DNA from 3 places in the Kribbella deserti genome. Region 3 is predicted to be linked to each of the others. Evidence: predicted binding sites of a transcription regulator. Region 3 holds the regulator's gene; each other region holds the start of a gene.
The links. Region 3 encodes HrcA, which represses chaperone genes, less so after heat shock. Its sites were predicted from a motif close to TTGGCACTCGNNNNNNNCGAGTGCCAA; they were not measured.
Positions count from the first base shown of each region.

Region 1: the regulator HrcA is predicted to act here: its motif matches at 3,968-3,994, upstream of groES (co-chaperone GroES).
Region 2: the regulator HrcA is predicted to act here: its motif matches at 2,279-2,305, upstream of ACFFGN_RS27595 (FmdB family zinc ribbon protein).

Region 1 covers NZ_JBHLTC010000040.1:242,079-247,914, reverse strand. The annotation lists gene ACFFGN_RS32470 (hypothetical protein) at 1-1,015, opposite strand, end outside; gene shbA (RNA polymerase sigma factor ShbA) at 1,008-1,634, opposite strand; gene groL (chaperonin GroEL) at 1,800-3,419, opposite strand; gene groES (co-chaperone GroES) at 3,532-3,828, opposite strand; gene ACFFGN_RS32450 (peptidoglycan-binding domain-containing protein) at 4,091-4,585, shown strand; gene ACFFGN_RS32445 (peptidoglycan-binding domain-containing protein) at 4,668-5,129, shown strand; gene ACFFGN_RS32440 (class I SAM-dependent methyltransferase) at 5,210-5,836, shown strand, end outside.
Region 2 covers NZ_JBHLTC010000036.1:166,416-172,251, reverse strand. The annotation lists gene ACFFGN_RS27610 (dihydrofolate reductase family protein) at 1-338, shown strand, start outside; gene mscL (large conductance mechanosensitive channel protein MscL) at 525-908, opposite strand; gene ACFFGN_RS27600 (RcpC/CpaB family pilus assembly protein) at 1,032-1,715, opposite strand; gene ACFFGN_RS27595 (FmdB family zinc ribbon protein) at 1,926-2,261, opposite strand; gene ACFFGN_RS27590 (penicillin acylase family protein) at 2,442-5,036, shown strand; gene ACFFGN_RS27585 (aminoglycoside phosphotransferase/kinase family protein) at 5,040-5,836, opposite strand, start outside.
Region 3 covers NZ_JBHLTC010000001.1:306,846-312,681, forward strand. The annotation lists gene ACFFGN_RS01410 (MBL fold metallo-hydrolase) at 1-714, opposite strand, end outside; gene ACFFGN_RS01415 (ThuA domain-containing protein) at 813-1,466, shown strand; gene ACFFGN_RS01420 (Gfo/Idh/MocA family protein) at 1,463-2,572, shown strand; gene hrcA (heat-inducible transcriptional repressor HrcA) at 2,671-3,690, shown strand; gene dnaJ (molecular chaperone DnaJ) at 3,710-4,849, shown strand; gene ACFFGN_RS01435 (16S rRNA (uracil(1498)-N(3))-methyltransferase) at 4,853-5,584, shown strand; gene ACFFGN_RS01440 (Gmad2 immunoglobulin-like domain-containing protein) at 5,568-5,836, opposite strand, start outside.

The DNA of each region.
Region 1 (5,836 bases), on a different contig from region 3:
CCTCGCCGACCTGGCCGTTCGGCTGGTCGGTGGGCTTTCCGGTCGGCTTGTTCTGCGTGGGCGCCGTACTCGGCACGCTCGTGCCCGGCTGGCCGGTTTCGCCGTTGTCGCCCGTCTGAATGGGCGGCACCGACGTCTGCGGCGTGGGACTCGTCTCCGTGGTCGGCGGCGGCGTCGGCGACGTTTCGGTCGTCGGCGGCGGCGTCGGAGTGGGCGTCGGCGTCGTCTCGGTGACCGGCGGCGTCGTCTCGGTCACCGGCGGCGGTACGGCGGTCGGCTTCGCGCTCGGCTTGGCGCTCGGCTTGACCGTCTGCTCCGGCTTCGGGACCACCGGCTCGGTCTTGTCGACCAGCGGCGGTTTGACGGTGTTGTCCCCCGTCGTCTTGTCACCGGTGGTCTTGTCGTTGATGTCCTCTTCGCCCAGCAGCGGCGGGATCCGGTTCGACACCTTCGACGGCGTCAGGACGTCGATGGCCGACTCCTCGTGGCCGTCTTCGTTCGTCCGCTCCCGCTCGCGACGCTGTTCCTCGGCGCGCTTGGCCTTGTAGTCCTTGGCGACCTTGTTGATCCGCACCTTGTTGGTGACCGGCAGACCCTCGAGGTCCTCGGCCGGGAAGCTGATCTCGGGCAGGAAGCCCTGCACCACCTTCTCGATCACCTTCTCGTACGGCGACAGCGGATCGCCGGTGACCGCGGCGGCGACACCCGACACCGACAGGGCGGCAACGGCGGCCACGCCCAGTGCCAGCGTGCGGGTGGCGATCTTGCGGGCGAGCGGATCGGAAACCGGGTTCAGCGCGGCACAGCGCGCCAGGAACGTCTCGGCGTCCTCGATGTGCTCGACCGGAAGTTCGTCCTCCACCTCCACGGCAAGTCTCAGATCGGCCAGCAGCAACACGGCTGGATCGCTGCCGCCCGCTTCCAGCGCCTCGAAGGCGGCACCGCCCCCGGCTGCCAGCAAGTCGAGCAGTGCGTCGTCGGCCGCTATCGCGTCCAGGTCAAAGCTCTCAGCCATGTCGCACCTCCCCAGCTGCTCGTTGGCCTTGTTTCCCCTCATGTCCCACAAACCCCCTGAGCGTGTTCAACGCTCGATGTTGTGCGACCCTCACCGCCCCCGGTGTCATCCCCAGTGCCCGGCCGGTCTCTTCGGCTGACATCCCCGCGACAACCCGGAGCAGCAGGATCTCCCGCAACTTGTCCGGCAGACGGTCCATCAAAGCGACCGCGTGCTGAACCTCCGAGTGCCGTACTGCGTGTTCCTCCGGCGTCGGCGACTCGTCCGCCCCGTCCGGTACATCGGACGTGGACAGATCGGCCACCGCGAACGCGCGCTGCGCGTCGGCGACCTTGCGGGCCGCGATGCCGTACACAAACGCCTCGAACGGCCGGCCTTCGTCGCGGTACCGGTTCAGCGCGCCGAAAACGGCGACGCAGACCTCCTGGGCGACATCGTCGACCATGTCGGCACCACCCGGGTAGGTCCACAACCGGGAGCGCACGTAGCGATGGGCCACCGCGCGGACGCGAGTGAGCAGATCGTTCAATGCGGTTCCGTCGCCCGCGCTGGCCAGCGCGGCGAGGTCGCGAAGCTCCACCCGGTCCTGCAATTGCGGCGTGGTGTGAACGTCGGTCACATCGCCCCCTCGTATCAGACCGGCCCAGCTCGAAGAATGGTACGGCGGCCGATCCCGATTGACCAGTGGCAATCGGTGATCGGCCGCCGCAAGTTTTCACTGCGCGTGACCGCGCCCGAAGGTACTGCTGAGTGGCCCTTTAACCGGTCAGGAACCGGTCAAAGGTCAGTGACCGTGGCCGTGCCCGTGACCGGCGCCCGCGGGCTCCTCTTCCTCGGGCTTGTCCACGACCAGCGTCTCGGTCGTCAGCAGCAGCGCCGCGATCGAGCCCGCGTTGGCGAGCGCGGACCGGGTCACCTTGACCGGGTCCAGCACGCCGGAGCCGAGCAGGTCGCCGTACTCACCGGTGGCGGCGTTGAAACCGCTGCCCGGCTCGAGCTCGGCAACCTTGGCGACGACGACGTAACCCTCGTAGCCACCGTTCTCCGCGATCCAGCGCAGCGGCTCGACAACGGCCTTGGCGACGATCTTGACGCCGGAGAGCTCGTCGCCCTCCAGGCCGAGGCCGTCGGCCAGCACGCGGGAGGCGTGCACGAGAGCGGAGCCACCACCGGCGACGATGCCCTCTTCGATCGCCGCACGGGTCGCCGAGACGGCGTCCTCGATGCGGTGCTTCTTCTCCTTCAGCTCGACCTCAGTGGCCGCGCCGACCTTGATCACGCAGACGCCACCGGCCAGCTTGGCCAGGCGCTCCTGCAGCTTCTCGCGGTCCCAGTCGGAGTCCGTGCGCTCGATCTCGGCCTTGATCTGGTTCACCCGGGCCTCGACGGCCTCCGACGAGCCGGCTCCCTCGACGACCGTGGTGTTGTCCTTGCTCACCACGATGCGACGGGCGGTACCGAGCACGTCCAGGTCGACCTGGTCCAGCTTGAGCCCGACCTCGGGCGCGATCACCTGGGCACCGGTGAGGGCGGCCAGGTCCTCCAGCATCGCCTTGCGGCGGTCACCGAAGCCCGGCGCCTTGACGGCGACGGAGGTGAAGTTGCCGCGGATCTTGTTCACGACCAGGGTCGACAGGGCTTCGCCCTCGACGTCCTCGGCGATGATCAGCAGCGTCTTGCCGGACTGCACGACCTTCTCCAGCAGCGGCAGCAGGTCCGCGACAGCGGAGATCTTGCCCTGGTGGATCAGGATGTACGGGTTCTCCAGCACCGCTTCGCCGGCCTCGGCGTCGGTGATGAAGTAGGGCGAGATGAAGCCCTTGTCGAACTGCATACCCTCGGTGAACTCGAGCTCGGTGCCGAAGGTGTTCGACTCCTCGACGGTGATGACACCGTCCTTGCCGACCTTGTCGAAGGCGTCCGCGATCAGGCCGCCGATTTCGGCGTCCCGGGCGGAGATGGTGGCGACGTGGGCCATGTCGGCCTTGTCGTCCACGGCGCGGGCGGTCTCGACCAGCTTGGCCGAAACGGCCTCGACGGCGGCCTCGATGCCCTTCTTCAGGCCCATCGGGTTCGCACCGGCGGCGACGACCCGCAGGCCCTCGTGCACCAGCGCCTGCGCCAGCACGGTCGCCGTGGTGGTGCCGTCACCGGCGATGTCGTTGGTCTTGGTGGCGACCTCCTTGCACAGCTGCGCACCAAGGTTCTCGAACGGGTTGTCCAGCTCGACCTCACGCGCGACGGTGACACCGTCGTTGGTGATGGTCGGGGCACCCCACTTCTTGTCCAGCACGACGTAGCGGCCCTTCGGCCCCAGCGTCACCTTCACCGTGTTCGCGAGCGCGTCGACGCCGCGCTCCAGCGCGCGCCGGGCGTTCTCGTCGAACTCGAGGATCTTCGGCATAGGAAACTCTGTCCCTCTCTGAATTCTTTTTCCGGTTCGCAGTTCCTAACCGACTCCGCTCCGGGGCCGGCGTACGGCCGCCGGAGCGGTGTCAGTCAGGAACTGCGGATCGTCACTTGGAGACGATGGCGAGGATGTCGCGGGCGCCCAGGATCAGGTAGTCCTGGCCGTCGTACTTGACCTCGGTGCCGCCGTACTTGGAGTAGATGACCTTGTCGCCGACGGCGACGTCCAGGGGAACCCGGTTGCCGTTGTCGTCGATGCGACCCGGACCGATGGCGAGGACCTCGCCCTCCTGCGGCTTCTCCTTGGCGGTGTCCGGGATCACCAGGCCGGACTTCGTGGTCTGCTCGGCTTCGAGCGGCGCAACGAGGATACGGTCCTCGAGCGGCTTGATCGTGACCGACACTTGCTGACCTCCACGGTCGAGTTCTATGTGTGGCTTTTATGTCTTGGTTAGACCGTCGTCACCGCCGTCGCGGGGGTCGGAGACAGCTGGTCGCTGGCACCCTCGGGTAGAGAGTGCCAACACCGAATCTAGGCCGCGATTAGCACTCGGTCAACTCGAGTGCCAAGAAACTCGCCGCGATTCGCAACAACCAAGTGGTACCCGGGCGGCGTCTGACAACCAAAGACCCGACCACCGGGCCGTTCATCCTCGGGAGACCACCATGTTCGTCCGACTCACTTCCGCCTGCGCGACCGTCGTACTGGCCGTCACCGCGCTCGCCGCGACCGGCACCGCCGCCACGGCGGCACCCAGCCCGAAGGCCGAGGCCGCGCTCGAGCAATGCGGGCTGGCCGCCTTCAAGCACACGGCCAACAACTGGTACGGGCACATTCCCGTGCAGTGGGAGACCAACAACCAGACCAACTGCAACCTCAAGCTCGGGGATCTCCCGCAGCGCGACCCCTCCACGCCGTTCGGTGACCCGGCCGGCGCGATCAAGGCGCTGCAGCGCAACCTCAACTACTGCTACCGGGCCGGCCTGACGATCGACGGCAAGTACGGCGCGCGCACGTTCGCCGCCGTGAAGGAGGCCCAGCGGCGCCACGGCCTGACCGTCGACGGCGTTTACGGCCCGCGCACGCTCGCCGGAATGAACTGGCGCCTCTACAACTCGTACAGCAAGACCTGGAGCCAGAAGTGTTACAGCCCGTTCTGATTTCGGGCCGGGTTCCAACCTCTGGGCGCTCGCTGACGTCGTAGAGGTCGTACTGCCATCTACTTGGGGAGGAACCATCATCATGGGGATCACACGTAAGGCCGGCGCCACCGCTCTCGCGCTCGCCGCTCTCGGCACCGCGCTCACCGTGGCCACACCCGCCAACGCGGCCACGCCCACCGCGGCCACGCCGAACTGCACCAAGCTGAAGTCCACGAACCTCGGCAACGGATGGTTCCTGAACACGCCCGGCTACGACGCCCCCAAGGGCTCGTCGTCGTTCAACTGCTACCTGGAACTGGGCGACCGCAACGGCGCCGTGCTCTGGCTGCAGAAGACCATCGCCTATTGCTACGACGACGGCGACATCGTCGAGGACGGCATCTACGGGCCGCTGACGCGCGACAAGGTCAAGGCGGTCCAGAGGCACGGGGGCGCGCCGCAGACCGGTATCTACGGTCCGATCACGCGCAAGTCCATGCAGTGGCGCCTCTACAACGTGAACACCAAGCGGTACAGCGAGCTCTGCTACAAGGTTCGCTGATCCAGCCCCGGCGCCCGCGGGCGTCGAGGCTGGGTGACACCGGCGCTGGGTGGTGCCGGCAGGGCAGGCAGACTGACGGGGTGAACCCCGAGTCGATCCTGTCGCTGCAGGCGCCACCCGGCGCCGAGGTGCTTTCCGAGGCCTGCGCGCTCTTCTCGCCGGGTTCAGAGCTGGCCCTCGTCGCCAAGCTGCGCAAGCGGTACGACGCCACCCTGGTGACCGCCGCGGTAACGCAGGCGTCGCTGCGCCATCGGGCCGCCGCCAAGTTCGGGCCGGCCGACGCCGCCCGGATGTACTTCACGCCCGACGGCCTCGAACAGGCCACCCGTACGACCGTGGGCGTCCACCGCGCTCAGCGGCTCGCCTCGGCACTACCCGGCGCAAGCGTCGTCGACCTCGGCTGCGGCATCGGCGGCGACTTGATCGCGATGGCCCGCGCGGGCCTGCTCGTCACCGGAGTCGAACGCGACGAGGCCACCGCCGAAGCCGCCCGGGCCAACCTCACCACTCTCGGCCTGCCTGGCACGGTCATCACCGGCGAGGTGGAGGCGACCGACCTCACGCCGTACGACGCGGTCTTCGCCGATCCGGCCCGCCGATCCGAAGGGCGACGCCTGTTCGACCCGAACGCGTATTCGCCGCCTTGGTCGTTCGTGACGGCCCTGCTCGAAGGCACGGCCTGCGTGAAGCTCGCGCCGGGTATCCCG
Region 2 (5,836 bases), on a different contig from region 3:
GCGTACCGGTCGTCGTACTCACCCACGAGCCGCCTTCGGAATGGCGCGACAACAAGAACTTCGTCTTCGTCACCGATGGCATCAAGAGCGCCGTAGCTCAGGCGAAGGCCATTGCCGGCGACAAGATCGTGGGCGTGGCGACTCCCGACATGGTGCGCCAATGCCTTGAGGCGCGCCTTCTCGACGCCGTCCACATCAACCTGGTCCCGGTTGTGCTGGGGCAGGGCGTGCCCTACTTCGCCAACCTCGCCGAAACGCCGATCACCCTCGAAACACCCGAGGTCATCGAAAGCCAAGGCGTCACCCACCTCACCTACCAGGTCACCTACCCGAACTAGTCCGCAGGCTCGGCCCCGCGACCACTGCCAGCCTGACGGCACGGCACGCGCGGGGCCGCACCAATCCGCCGGCCGCACCGAACCGACGGCCGGCACCGAACCGCCGTGGCGGCAGGTTTGCCGATCTGGTCGGACTGGACTGCGGTGTGGCGGCAGCTGGTCCGAAAGCGGAGGCTGTGGCGTGGTTCAGCGGGTGCGGAGGGCGTCGCGGATTTCGGTGAGGAGCTGCTGGTCGGTGGTGAGGGTCTCCGGCTCGGGCTCGATGTTGCGCCGGCGGCGTTCGTTGAGCTTGTTGAGGGGCATCACGATCAGGAAGTAGATCGCGGCGGCCACGAACAGGAAGTTGATGATCTCCTGCAGGATCAGGCCGATCGAGAACTCCGCCCCGTTGATCGTGAAGTTTCCGACCTTGGTCACGTCCGGCTGACCGAAGATGGCGGCGATCAGCGGGGTGATCAGACCGTCGACCAGCGCCGTGACGATCTTGCCGAACGCGGCGCCGATGACAACCGCGACCGCGAGGTCGACGACGTTGCCGCGCATGATGAACTCTTTGAAGCCTTTGATCATGACTGTTTGCCTCCACCGGCGAGGGTCCGGCTGACCCTCGTTCGCTAACCGATGAAGTTAGTGGTTCGCGCCCCCTCCGGCGAGCAACCGCGCCGTCCCTCACCCCGGCGACCGCCCGCGCTGTCATCCGGTCAGCGGTGAGAGTGCGAACGTTAGGCGGGAGTTGGTTGCGGCCTGCGCGAGGCGGCTCGCGGCTTCCGATTTGAGTGCGACCACTACCAGGCCGCCCGCGCGACCGGACGTGCCGCCGGCCCTGGATGTCTCGCCCGCTGCGGAGATCCCGCCCGATGCGGACGCCCCGCCGCGGGGGAGGGCGATGACCTGGAGGTTGGTGGCTATTCGGGTGGCGGTGGGGGAGGTTGTGCTGGTGGCGGCGTACAGGTCTATGTGGTCGCCGACTCGGAGTAGGCCGACCACCTCGGCGTCGTCGAAGCGGATCGGGTAGGCGACGAGGCCCGGGCCGGTACGTCGTACCAGCGCGGGTGAGACGAATCGGGCGTCGGTGAGGATCTCGCCGGCCCGGATCGGGGCGGCGAGCGTACGGCGGGTGGTGGTTCCGGGTTTGAGGGCTCCGGCCGGCACCAGCACTGGAGGGATCGCGATTGCCCGGATGTCCGCGGGCAGGGGTTGGCCGCCGCCAGGCAGGTCGCGGGCGGCCGCGAGGACCTGGACGGTCGGAGGCGGCTCGGGGGCGAGGGCGGTCAGGGCGAGGTACACGCCAAGGGCGGCGGCGACCGCGGCGAGCGGCCGTCGATGCCAGCGGGCGGCCCGCAGTAAGCGGTGCCTGAGAGGTTCGGATCGGCTCATGCCGGAGAAGTTACGAGCCTGGCCGAGCTGTTTCGGACTTATCCACAGACCGATTCCGAACCAGTTCAGCCGTCACAACGCGACCACAGAACCAACGCGACCACAAGATGCACCCGCATGGCAGCACCGGCGCGGCGACGGCCGTGGACCAGTCAACCCCGCGGAGGCGCCACCCAGGGAGGCGGCCGGCCGACGAGACGGCCGCGAGATTTACGCGGCGGAGGAGGACTTGCCGGAGGTGGAGCTGCTGGCGGAGCCGCTGGTCGAGCTCGACGAGGAAGACGAAGAAGAAGACGAGTCGCTGGAGGTGCTCTTCGTGCTGCTCGCGGAGTCGGACTTGGCCGCGGGCACGGTGGAGGACTTGGTGGTGTTGCGGCTGTCGTTGCGGTAGAAGCCGGAGCCCTTGAAGACCACGCCCACTGCGTTGAAGACCTTGCGCAGCACTCCGCTGCACTCCGGGCACACGGTCAGTGCGTCATCGGAGAAGCTTTGGCGCACCTCGAGGTTGGTCCCGCAGTCGGTGCACTGGTACTGGTACGTCGGCACGTCGATCCCCTTCAGGCCTGGCACTCCTACTACTCGACTGCTAATAATGCGCCACGGAGGCGAACTATTCCAATCTGAGCGCCCAGCCAGCCGTAAAAGGCCGGTGGGGCGCCACGCCCGGAGGGCTGATCGGACGGGTCCATTTGGGGTGTGACCGGCGTTGTCTCTACGGTTGGGTCCGTGCGCCGCCTGTTCCGACTCTCAGTCATCAGCGGTATCGCGCTTGCCATCTTGCTGGTGGTGATCGCCGGTACCGGCGTCTTCGTTGTCCGCCACTCGTTCCCGTCGTACGACGGCTCGGCCGAGCTGCCCGGGCTCGACGCCGATGTCGAGGTGGTTCGCGATGCCAACGGCATTCCGCAGATCTACGCCGACAAGGCCGGTGATCTGTTCGCCGCGCAGGGCTACGTGCACGCCCAGGACCGGTTCTTCGAGATGGACTTCCGCCGCCACGTGACGGCCGGCCGGTTGTCGGAGTTGGTCGGCCCGGAAGCGCTCGACACCGACAAGTTCGTCCGGACGCTCGGCTGGCGCCGGGTGGCCGAGCGCGAGCTGAAGCTGCTGCAGCCGACGACGCGGGCCTACCTGGAGGACTACGCGCAGGGCGTCAACGCCTATCTCAAGCAGAACCAGGGCTCCGGCGTCTCCCTGGAGTACGCCGTACTGAGCCTCAAGGGCGAGAAGTACACCCCGGCGCCGTGGACCGCGGCGGACTCGCTCGCCTGGCTGAAGGCGATGGCCTGGGACCTGGCCGGCAATATGGACGACGAGATCGCCCGGACGCGGATGGCGACGATCCTGTCGCTGCCGCAGATCAACAAGCTCTACCCGCCGTACCCGTTCGAGCGGAACGCGCCGATCGTCGAGGCGGGCAACGTCAGCAACGGTAAGTTCGTGAACGCGAAGCCGCCGGTCAACACCAGCCGCCGCGGCGCGCTCGATCCGGCCCTGCGCAAGTCGCTGGACGACCAGAACCTCACGAAGTCGCTGGACCGGATCGACAAGATCACCAAGTCCCTGCCGGATCTGCTCGGCAAGGGCGACGGCATCGGCTCGAACTCCTGGGTCGTTTCCGGTGACCACACCACCACCGGCAAACCGCTGCTGGCCAACGACCCGCACCTGGGCGCGACGATGCCCGGCGTGTGGTCCCAGGTCGGGCTGCACTGCCGCACGATCAAGGCGGAGTGCCCGTTCGAGGTGAGCGGTTTCGGCTTCGCGGGCGTGCCCGGCGTGGTGATCGGCCACAACAACAACATCGCCTGGGGTCTCACCAACCTCGACCCGGACGTGACCGACCTGTTCCTGGAGAAGGTCCGCACCAACGGCACCCAGTACAACGGCAAGGTCGTGCCGTTCGAGGAGGTCCGGACCGAGACGTTCAAGGTGGCCGGCCGGGACGAACCGGAGAAGATCACCGTCCGGGTGACCAAGCACGGCCCGCTCATCTCGGACATCTCCACCGACGCGCGCGAGACCGGCCAGCTGTCGACCGAGTTCGGCAAGGGCAAGGCGCAGCGCTTCGGCACCGAGACGTACGGCGTCGCGCTGCGCTGGACCGCGCTGACGCCGGGCCGTTCCGCGGACGCCATCTTCGGGTTCAACAAGGCCAAGAACTGGACCGAGTTCCGGGCCGCCGCGAAGCTCTTCGAAGCCCCCGCGCAGAACCTCGTGTACGCCGACCGCGAAGGCCACATCGGTTACCAGGCGCCTGGCAAGATCCCGGTCCGCGGCAAGGGTGACGGCGGTTCGGTGCCCGGCGACTGGCCGTCGCTCGGCTGGGACCCGAACTACGACTGGAAGAGCTACCTGCCGTTCGAGGAACTGCCGACGGAGTTCGACCCGGCCGACGGCATCATCGTCACGGCGAACCAGGCCGTCGTACCGCAGGACTATCCGCGCCGCCTCGGCGGTAACTGGGACTACGGCTACCGCTCGCAGCAGATCCTCGACCGGATCAAGTCCGGGGGCAAGCTCGATCCGAACGCGATGGCCGCGATCCAGCTCGACAACAAGAACGCGAACGCCGAGCTGCTGGTCCCGGATCTACTGGACATCAGCATTCCCGACGACTTCGTCCGGCAGGGCCAGGACGTGCTGCGCGGCTGGGACTTCCAGCAGCCGGCCGATTCCGCCGCCGCGGCGTACTTCAACATCGTCTGGCGCAACGTGCTCGCGCTCACCTTCCACGACCAGCTGCCCGAGTCGATCTGGCCGGACGGTGGTTCGCGCTGGTTCGAGGTGATGCGGGATCTGGCCGACGAGCCGAACAACGCCTGGTGGGACGATCTCGGCACGCCGCAGCGCGAGAGCCGCGACGACGTGCTGCGCGAGGCGATGGTGAACGCCCGCAGCGACATCACCAAGGCGATGGCCCGCGACCCGGAGAATTGGGAGTGGGGCCGGCTGCACAAGCTGACGCTGACCAACCAGACGCTCGGCAGGTCCGGTATCGGCGCGGTCGACCGGTTGTTCAACCGAGGGCCGTACGAGCTCGGCGGCGGCAACTCGGTCGTGAACGCGGTCAGCTGGAACGCCGCCAAGGGCTACACCGTCACCTCGGTGCCGTCGATGCGCATGGTCGTCGACCTCGACAACTTCGACAACTCCCGCTGGATCAATCTGACCGGGGTATCGGGCCACGCGTACCACCCGAACTACACCGATCAGACGGATCTCTGGGTCAAGGGCGAGACCCTGCCCTGGGCGTTCACCCGGGGCGCGGTCGAGGCCCGGCGCGAGCACACCTTCACGCTCACGCCAGGCCCCAGATAGCCGTCAGTCCGCCAGACCACCCGCGAGCGGTGAGGCGCGCCATCCGTCGATGACGGGCTGGAGCCCCTCACCCAGCGCGGGGAACTGCGGAACCAGTGGCATGCAGGCGACCACCTGCAGGTTCCGGGCCGCGCCCATCACGGCGAGCGCCCGCTCGTCGAGACCGCGCATCCCGAGTTTCTCGGCCGCCTCGTTGTAGAGCTCGGCGATCTCCGGCGGGAACAGCGCGAAGTCCCACTCGACCGGTCCGGCCGTCACGTCCTCGAAGTCGGCCCACAGCGCGCCGTCGCCGACCATGATCATGTTGTACGCCGGTGCGTCACCGTGGATCGGCTGGACCGTCGCGGTCGGGAACTCCCGCTCCCACCCGGCCCGGCTGCCGAGTACGGGCTCGAGCAGCTCCCACTCGCGCTTGGCCCGGTCGAGATCCGCCGGGTCCAGCAGCTCGGGCTTGCCCTCGAGAGCCGCGAGCGCCTGCGGTACGACGTTGTTGATCGGCGCCATCCACTGCAGTGCGCCCTGGTACTCCGCCAGAGCCTGGTGCAGGTCGGCCGAACGCCGGGTGTTCTCCGCCCAGTCGGGTTCGCCCGCCACCTCGACGTACTGCCAGAACGTCATCGACAGGCCGTCGCGGCGCACCGGTTCGAGCGGTACGAGCGGGCTCGGCGGTACCACCGGGTGACCCTGGCCGAGCAGCCACGCGACCACGTCCAGCTCGGTCCGCTGGCGGCCGGCCTGCGTTGCGGGGTCGTACTCCGGCGGCAGCACGATCGGGATACGGGCCACCACGGGGGACGGCT
Region 3 (5,836 bases):
GATCTCGGCCCCTTGGTCGCGCACGAACTCGGCGTCCACCACCGCGCCGTGGCCCGGTACCACCCGGGTAGTTGCCGTCAGCAACCCGACCACCCGGTCGACGGTGTCGGACCAGTCCAGCGGATAGCAGTCGTCGCCGTACGACGGTGGGGCCGACTCCTCGATCAGGTCGCCCATGAACACCACGTCGGCGTCCGGCACCAGGACGACGATGTCGCCGTCGGTATGACCGTTGCCCAGGTGCAGCAACTCCACCCGCCGGTCGCCGAGGTCGATCACCTTCGCGACCGAGAACGTCTGATCGGCCGGAACCAGCGGAGCGGTCGCGATCTGCGCGATGACCTCGGCCGGGATTGCCGGGAAGTCCGGATCGACGCCCGGGTTCTCGGCGTACCGCCGCTGCAGTTCGGGGCCGCGCTCGAGCAGCTGCGCCGCCGCGTTCTCGTGCGAGATGACGGTGGCGCCGGCCGCGGCGAAGACCGAGTTGCCGAAGGTGTGATCGAAGTGCGCGTGCGTGTTCACCGCCCAGCGGACCTCGGCGCCGGGCACAAGCCGCCGGACGTCGGCCAGCAGTTCGGTCGCAAAGGCCTCGGTCGCGTGGGTGTCGACCACCAGCACACCGGCCGAACCCGCGACAACGCCGATGTTCAGGTCCCACTCGGGATAACGGCGGACCCAGCAACGGTCGCCCAGCTCGGTCCAGTTCGAAGTCACCCGAGTGAGCCTAACCGGCCCGTGGGACGACCCTTGAAGGCGGTCAAACGCGCGCTTAGGGTCGGGTGGACTCATCGGACCTCTGTTAGGCGGCTGGCGTGGCTGAACAACGACGCGAACGACGGGCACTGGTGGTCTGGGGCGGCTGGCCCGGGCACAAGCCACAGGAAGCGACCGAGCTGTTCACGCCGTATCTGGAGGAGAACGGATTCACCGTCAAGGTGACCGACGATCTCGACGCGTATCTCGATCTGGACGGTACCGACCTGGTACTGCAGTGCATCAGCATGGGCGAGATTACGGCCGAGCAGTGCAAGGGCCTGGAAACGGCCATTCGTGGCGGGACCGGATTCGCCGGCTGGCACGGCGGCATCGTGGACTCGTTCCGCAACAACACCGACTACCAGTTCATCACCGGCGGGCAGTTCATCTCGCACCCGGGCGGTTTTGTCGATCACGAGATCAAGGTGGTCGCCGACCACCCGATCGTGGCCGGTCTGACCCACTTCGACCTGCGCACCGAGCAGTACTACGTGCACGCCGATCCGACCAACAACGTGCTCGCGACCACCACGTTCCGCGCGCATCCGGACTACCCGTGGATCGAAGGCGCGACGATGCCCGCGGTCTGGACCCGCACCTGGGGACAGGGCCGGATCTTCGTCTGCACACCGGGGCACAGCCTGGAGGACCTGGACGTGCCCGAGGTCCGCACGATCATCGAGCGCGGCCTGCTCTGGGCGAGCCGGTGACCGCCGCGGGCGGCAACACCCGCGTCGGCATCATCGGGACGGGCGTGATCAGCGGGACCTACCTGGACCACCTGGAGGTCCTGCCCGGCGTCGAGGTGGTCGCCGTCGCGGACATCGACCTGGAACGCGCGACCGAGGTGGCGAGCAAGCGCGGCAACCTGCGCGCGATGAGGTCGGAGGACTTACTCACCGACCCGGACGTGGACGTCGTACTCAACCTGACGATCCCCGCCGCGCACGCGCCGGTGGCCCTGGCGGCACTCGAAGCGGGCAAGCACGTGTACGGCGAGAAGCCCCTGGCCGTACGGCGTACCGAGGCGGAGCCGTTGCTGGCGGCCGCCGCGGCGCGGGGCCTTCGCATCGGCTGCGCGCCCGACACCGTGCTCGGCACGGGAATCCAGACCGCCCGGGCGGCGCTGGACCGGGGCGATATCGGCGTACCGACGGCGGCGACGGCGTCGTTCGTCACGCCCGGGCACGAGCGGTGGCATCCCGCGCCCGAGTTCTACTACCAGGACGGCGGAGGGCCGCTGCTCGACATGGGCCCGTACTACCTGACGGCCCTGGTCACCCTGCTCGGACCGGTCGCACGGGTGACGGCCCGGGCCGGGAGCGCCCACGCGGAGCGCACGATCCACACCGGGCCGCGGGCTGGAACGACGTTCGGCGTGGATATCCCGACCCATCTGACCGGTGTGGTGGAACACACGTCGGGCGCGTTGAGCACCGTGTTGATGAGCTTCGACATCTGGGCCAGCCGGATGCCCCGGATCGAGATCTACGGCACCCAGGGCACCCTGGCGGTCCCGGACCCGAACAACTTCGACGGCGAGGTCGAACTCTGGTCACCCCAGGCGGGCGAGTGGCGCGCACTCGATGTCGCGGGCGGCTACGCGGGCGCGGGCCGAGGCGTCGGGCTGGCCGACATGGCCCGCGCGATCCGGACCGGTGAGCCGCATCGCGCGAGCGGATCGCTGGCGTTCCACGTGCTCGACGTGATGGAGTCACTGCTCGAAGCCGCCGAACGCGATCAGCCGGTCCAGGTACTCAGTACGGTCGAGCGCCCGGCAGCCGTACCGCTGGGTGCCTCCCCGGATCAGGCCTGACACCGGACCTCAAGCCTGGCGGCGCGCGATTCGTGGGTGGCTCGGTAGACTGGCACTCGTAAGTCGGGAGTGCCAAGACGAGAGGTGGTGCAAGTCGCGTGCTGGACGAACGCAAGCTGGACGTGCTCCGGGCCATCGTCGAGGACTATGTGGCCACCCATGAACCGGTCGGCTCGAAGACGCTGGTCGACCGGCACAATCTGGGTGTCTCCCCGGCGACGGTCCGCAACGACATGGCCGCGCTGGAGGAGGAGGGGTACATCACCCAGCCGCACACCAGCGCGGGCCGGATTCCGACCGACGCCGGCTACCGGTTGTTCGTCGACAAACTGAGTACGGTCAAACCGCTGTCCGGCGCGGAGAAGAAGGCGATCTCCACCTTCCTGGCCGGTGCAGTGGACCTGGACGATGTGGTCCGCCGGACCGTGCGCCTGCTGGCGCAGATCACCCGGCAGGTCGCGATCGTGCAGTATCCGACCCTGACCCGCTCGACCGTGCGGCACATCGAGGTGGTGACGATGTCGCCGCGGCGGTTGCTGCTGGTGCTGATCACCAGCACCGGCCGGGTCGAGCAGCGCATCGTGGAAACCCTCGAGGACGTCTCCGACCAGCTTGTCGTCGACCTGCGCAGCAAGCTGAACGCGGCGCTCACCGGCCAGCGGCTGACCGACGCCGCGACCACGCTCGCGGGCCTGCCGGACAGCTTCGGGCCGGGCGACCGGCCGCTGGTGGCCGCGATCGTGACCACGCTGATGGAGGCGTTCACGGTCGAGGGCGAGCACCGGATCGCGGTCGGCGGGGCGGCCAACCTGACCCGGTACGGCGACGACTTCGAGCGCAACGTGAAGCCGGTGCTGGAGGCGCTCGAGGAGCACGTGATCCTGCTCAAGCTGCTGGGTGAGGCGACCCATCCGCAGACCCTCACGGTGCGGATCGGCCACGAGAATCCGTACGAGGAGCTCGCCACCACCTCGGTGGTCGCGGCCGGGTACGGCTCGAGGTCGGAGACGCTGGCCACCCTCGGCATCGTCGGCCCGACACACATGGACTATCCGAGCACGATGGGAGCGGTGCGAGCCGTCGCCCGGTATGTCAGCCAGATCCTGGCCGACTCATGACCCCCTTGGAAACAGGAGTATGAGCACCGACTACTACGCGGTCCTCGGCGTCAGCCGGGACGCTTCCGCCGACGACATCAAGAAGGCGTACCGCAAGCTCGCCCGGCAGTACCACCCGGACGTGAACGACTCCGAGGACGCGCACGACAAGTTCCAGGAGATCGGCCGCGCCTTCCAGGTGCTCAGCGACCCGCAGAAGAAGCAGGTCTACGACCTCGGCGGCGACCCGCTCGGCAGTGGCGGTGGCGCCGGCGGTGGTTTCGGCCAGGCCTTCACCTTCACCGACATCATGGACGCGTTCTTCGGCCAGGGTGGTGGCGCCGCCAACCGTGGCCCGCGCCCGCGGATGCGCCGGGGCCAGGACGCGCTGATCCCGCTGCGCATCGATCTGGCCGAGGCGGCCTTCGGTACCACCCGTGAGCTGAAGATCGACACCGCCGTGGTGTGCCCGACCTGTACCGGTTCGGGCGCCGCGGCCGGTTCCAAGCCGGTCACCTGCGAGATCTGCCACGGCCGCGGCGAGGTGACGCACACGCAGCGCTCGTTCCTCGGCGAGGTGCGCACGATGCGCCCCTGCCCGGCCTGCCGCGGTTTCGGTACGACGATTCCGAACCCGTGTGTCGAGTGTTCCGGTGACGGCCGGGTCCGCTCGCGCCGCTCGGTCACGGTCAAGATCCCCGCGGGCGTCGACTCCGGCACCCGGGTCCAGCTGTCCGGCCAGGGTGAGGTCGGCCCTGGCGGCGGTCCGGCCGGCGATCTGTACGTCGAGATCGAGGTCGAGCAGCACGAGATCTTCACCCGGCACGGCGACAGCCTGCACTGCTCGGTCACGCTGCCGATGACGGCCGCCGCTCTCGGTACGACGATCGACCTGCCGACGCTGGAAGGCGAGCCGACTCCGCTCGAGATCAAGCCCGGCACCCAGTCCGGGACGGCGTTCACGCTCACCGCCCGGGGAGTTCCGCGCCTGCGGCACGCGGGTCGCGGCGACCTGATCGTGGAGGTACTGGTCGAGACCCCGACCAAGCTGGACGACGCCCAGGTCGACCTGCTGCGCAAGCTGGCCGAGGCCCGCGGCGAGGAGCGCCCGCTGGGCCAGATCCAGGCCGCGCACAAGGGTGTCTTCGGCCGGTTGCGCGACGCCTTCGGTTCACACTGACGCATGGGCCTCGCGGTATTCCACCTGGACGACCTGTCCGGCGATCAACTCACGCTCGGCGGTAGCGAAGGGCATCACGCGGCCGTCGTACGGCGGATCGCGGCGGGCGAGCGTGTCCGGCTGAGCGACGGCCGGGGCGCAGTCGCCGAAGGCCCGGTGGTGTCGGCGTCGAAGGCCGGCCTGGTCGTCGCTGTCGAGAGCCGCACGACAGTGGAACCGCCCGCGCCGCGCCTGGTCGTCGTACAGGCCGTGCCGAAGGGGGAGCGGGCCGAGCTGGCGGTCGAGATGCTGACCGAGGTCGGCGTGGACCTGGTCGTGCCGTGGAACGCGGAGCGCAGTCAATTCCGGGCGAATCCCGAGCGCACGGCGAAACTGCTGGCGAAGTGGCGCGCCTGGGCGTTCGAGGCCAGCAAGCAGTCGCGACGCGCCTGGTTCTGCGAGGTCGCGGAGCTGGCGTCCACCGCGGAGGTGGCCGAGCTGGTGCGAGGCGCCGCGCTTGCCGCCGTACTGCATGAGGAGGCGACGACACCGCTCGCCACCCTCGACGTACCGGCCGCGGGCGAGGTCGTCATCGTGGTCGGGCCGGAAGGTGGCATCGCGCCCGCCGAGCTGGCCGCCTTCGGCGTCGACCCGGTGCTGCTGGGCGACACGGTGCTGCGTACGTCGACGGCCGGGGTGGCCGCCGCGGCCGCGCTGCTGGCCCGGTCCCGGTGGACCGTCAGCGCGCCACGCTGAACGTCTTGGAATCCGCGTTGGTGATACTGCCGTCCTCGCCGGACTCCTGGTAGACGAGCAGCTCGTACTCCCCGGCGGGCAGCTTGACCGTGAAGGCGTACGGCGAGTGCTTCTGGCCCTCGGCCGTATTGGTGAACCCGGTCTGTACCACCGCGCGGGTCTTGAGGTTGCGCACCTGCCAGTTGACCGTCGCCTCGAAGGCGGAGGCGATACCGGTCACCTGCAGCGGGGAGGTGGTTTTCACGCCGTTTG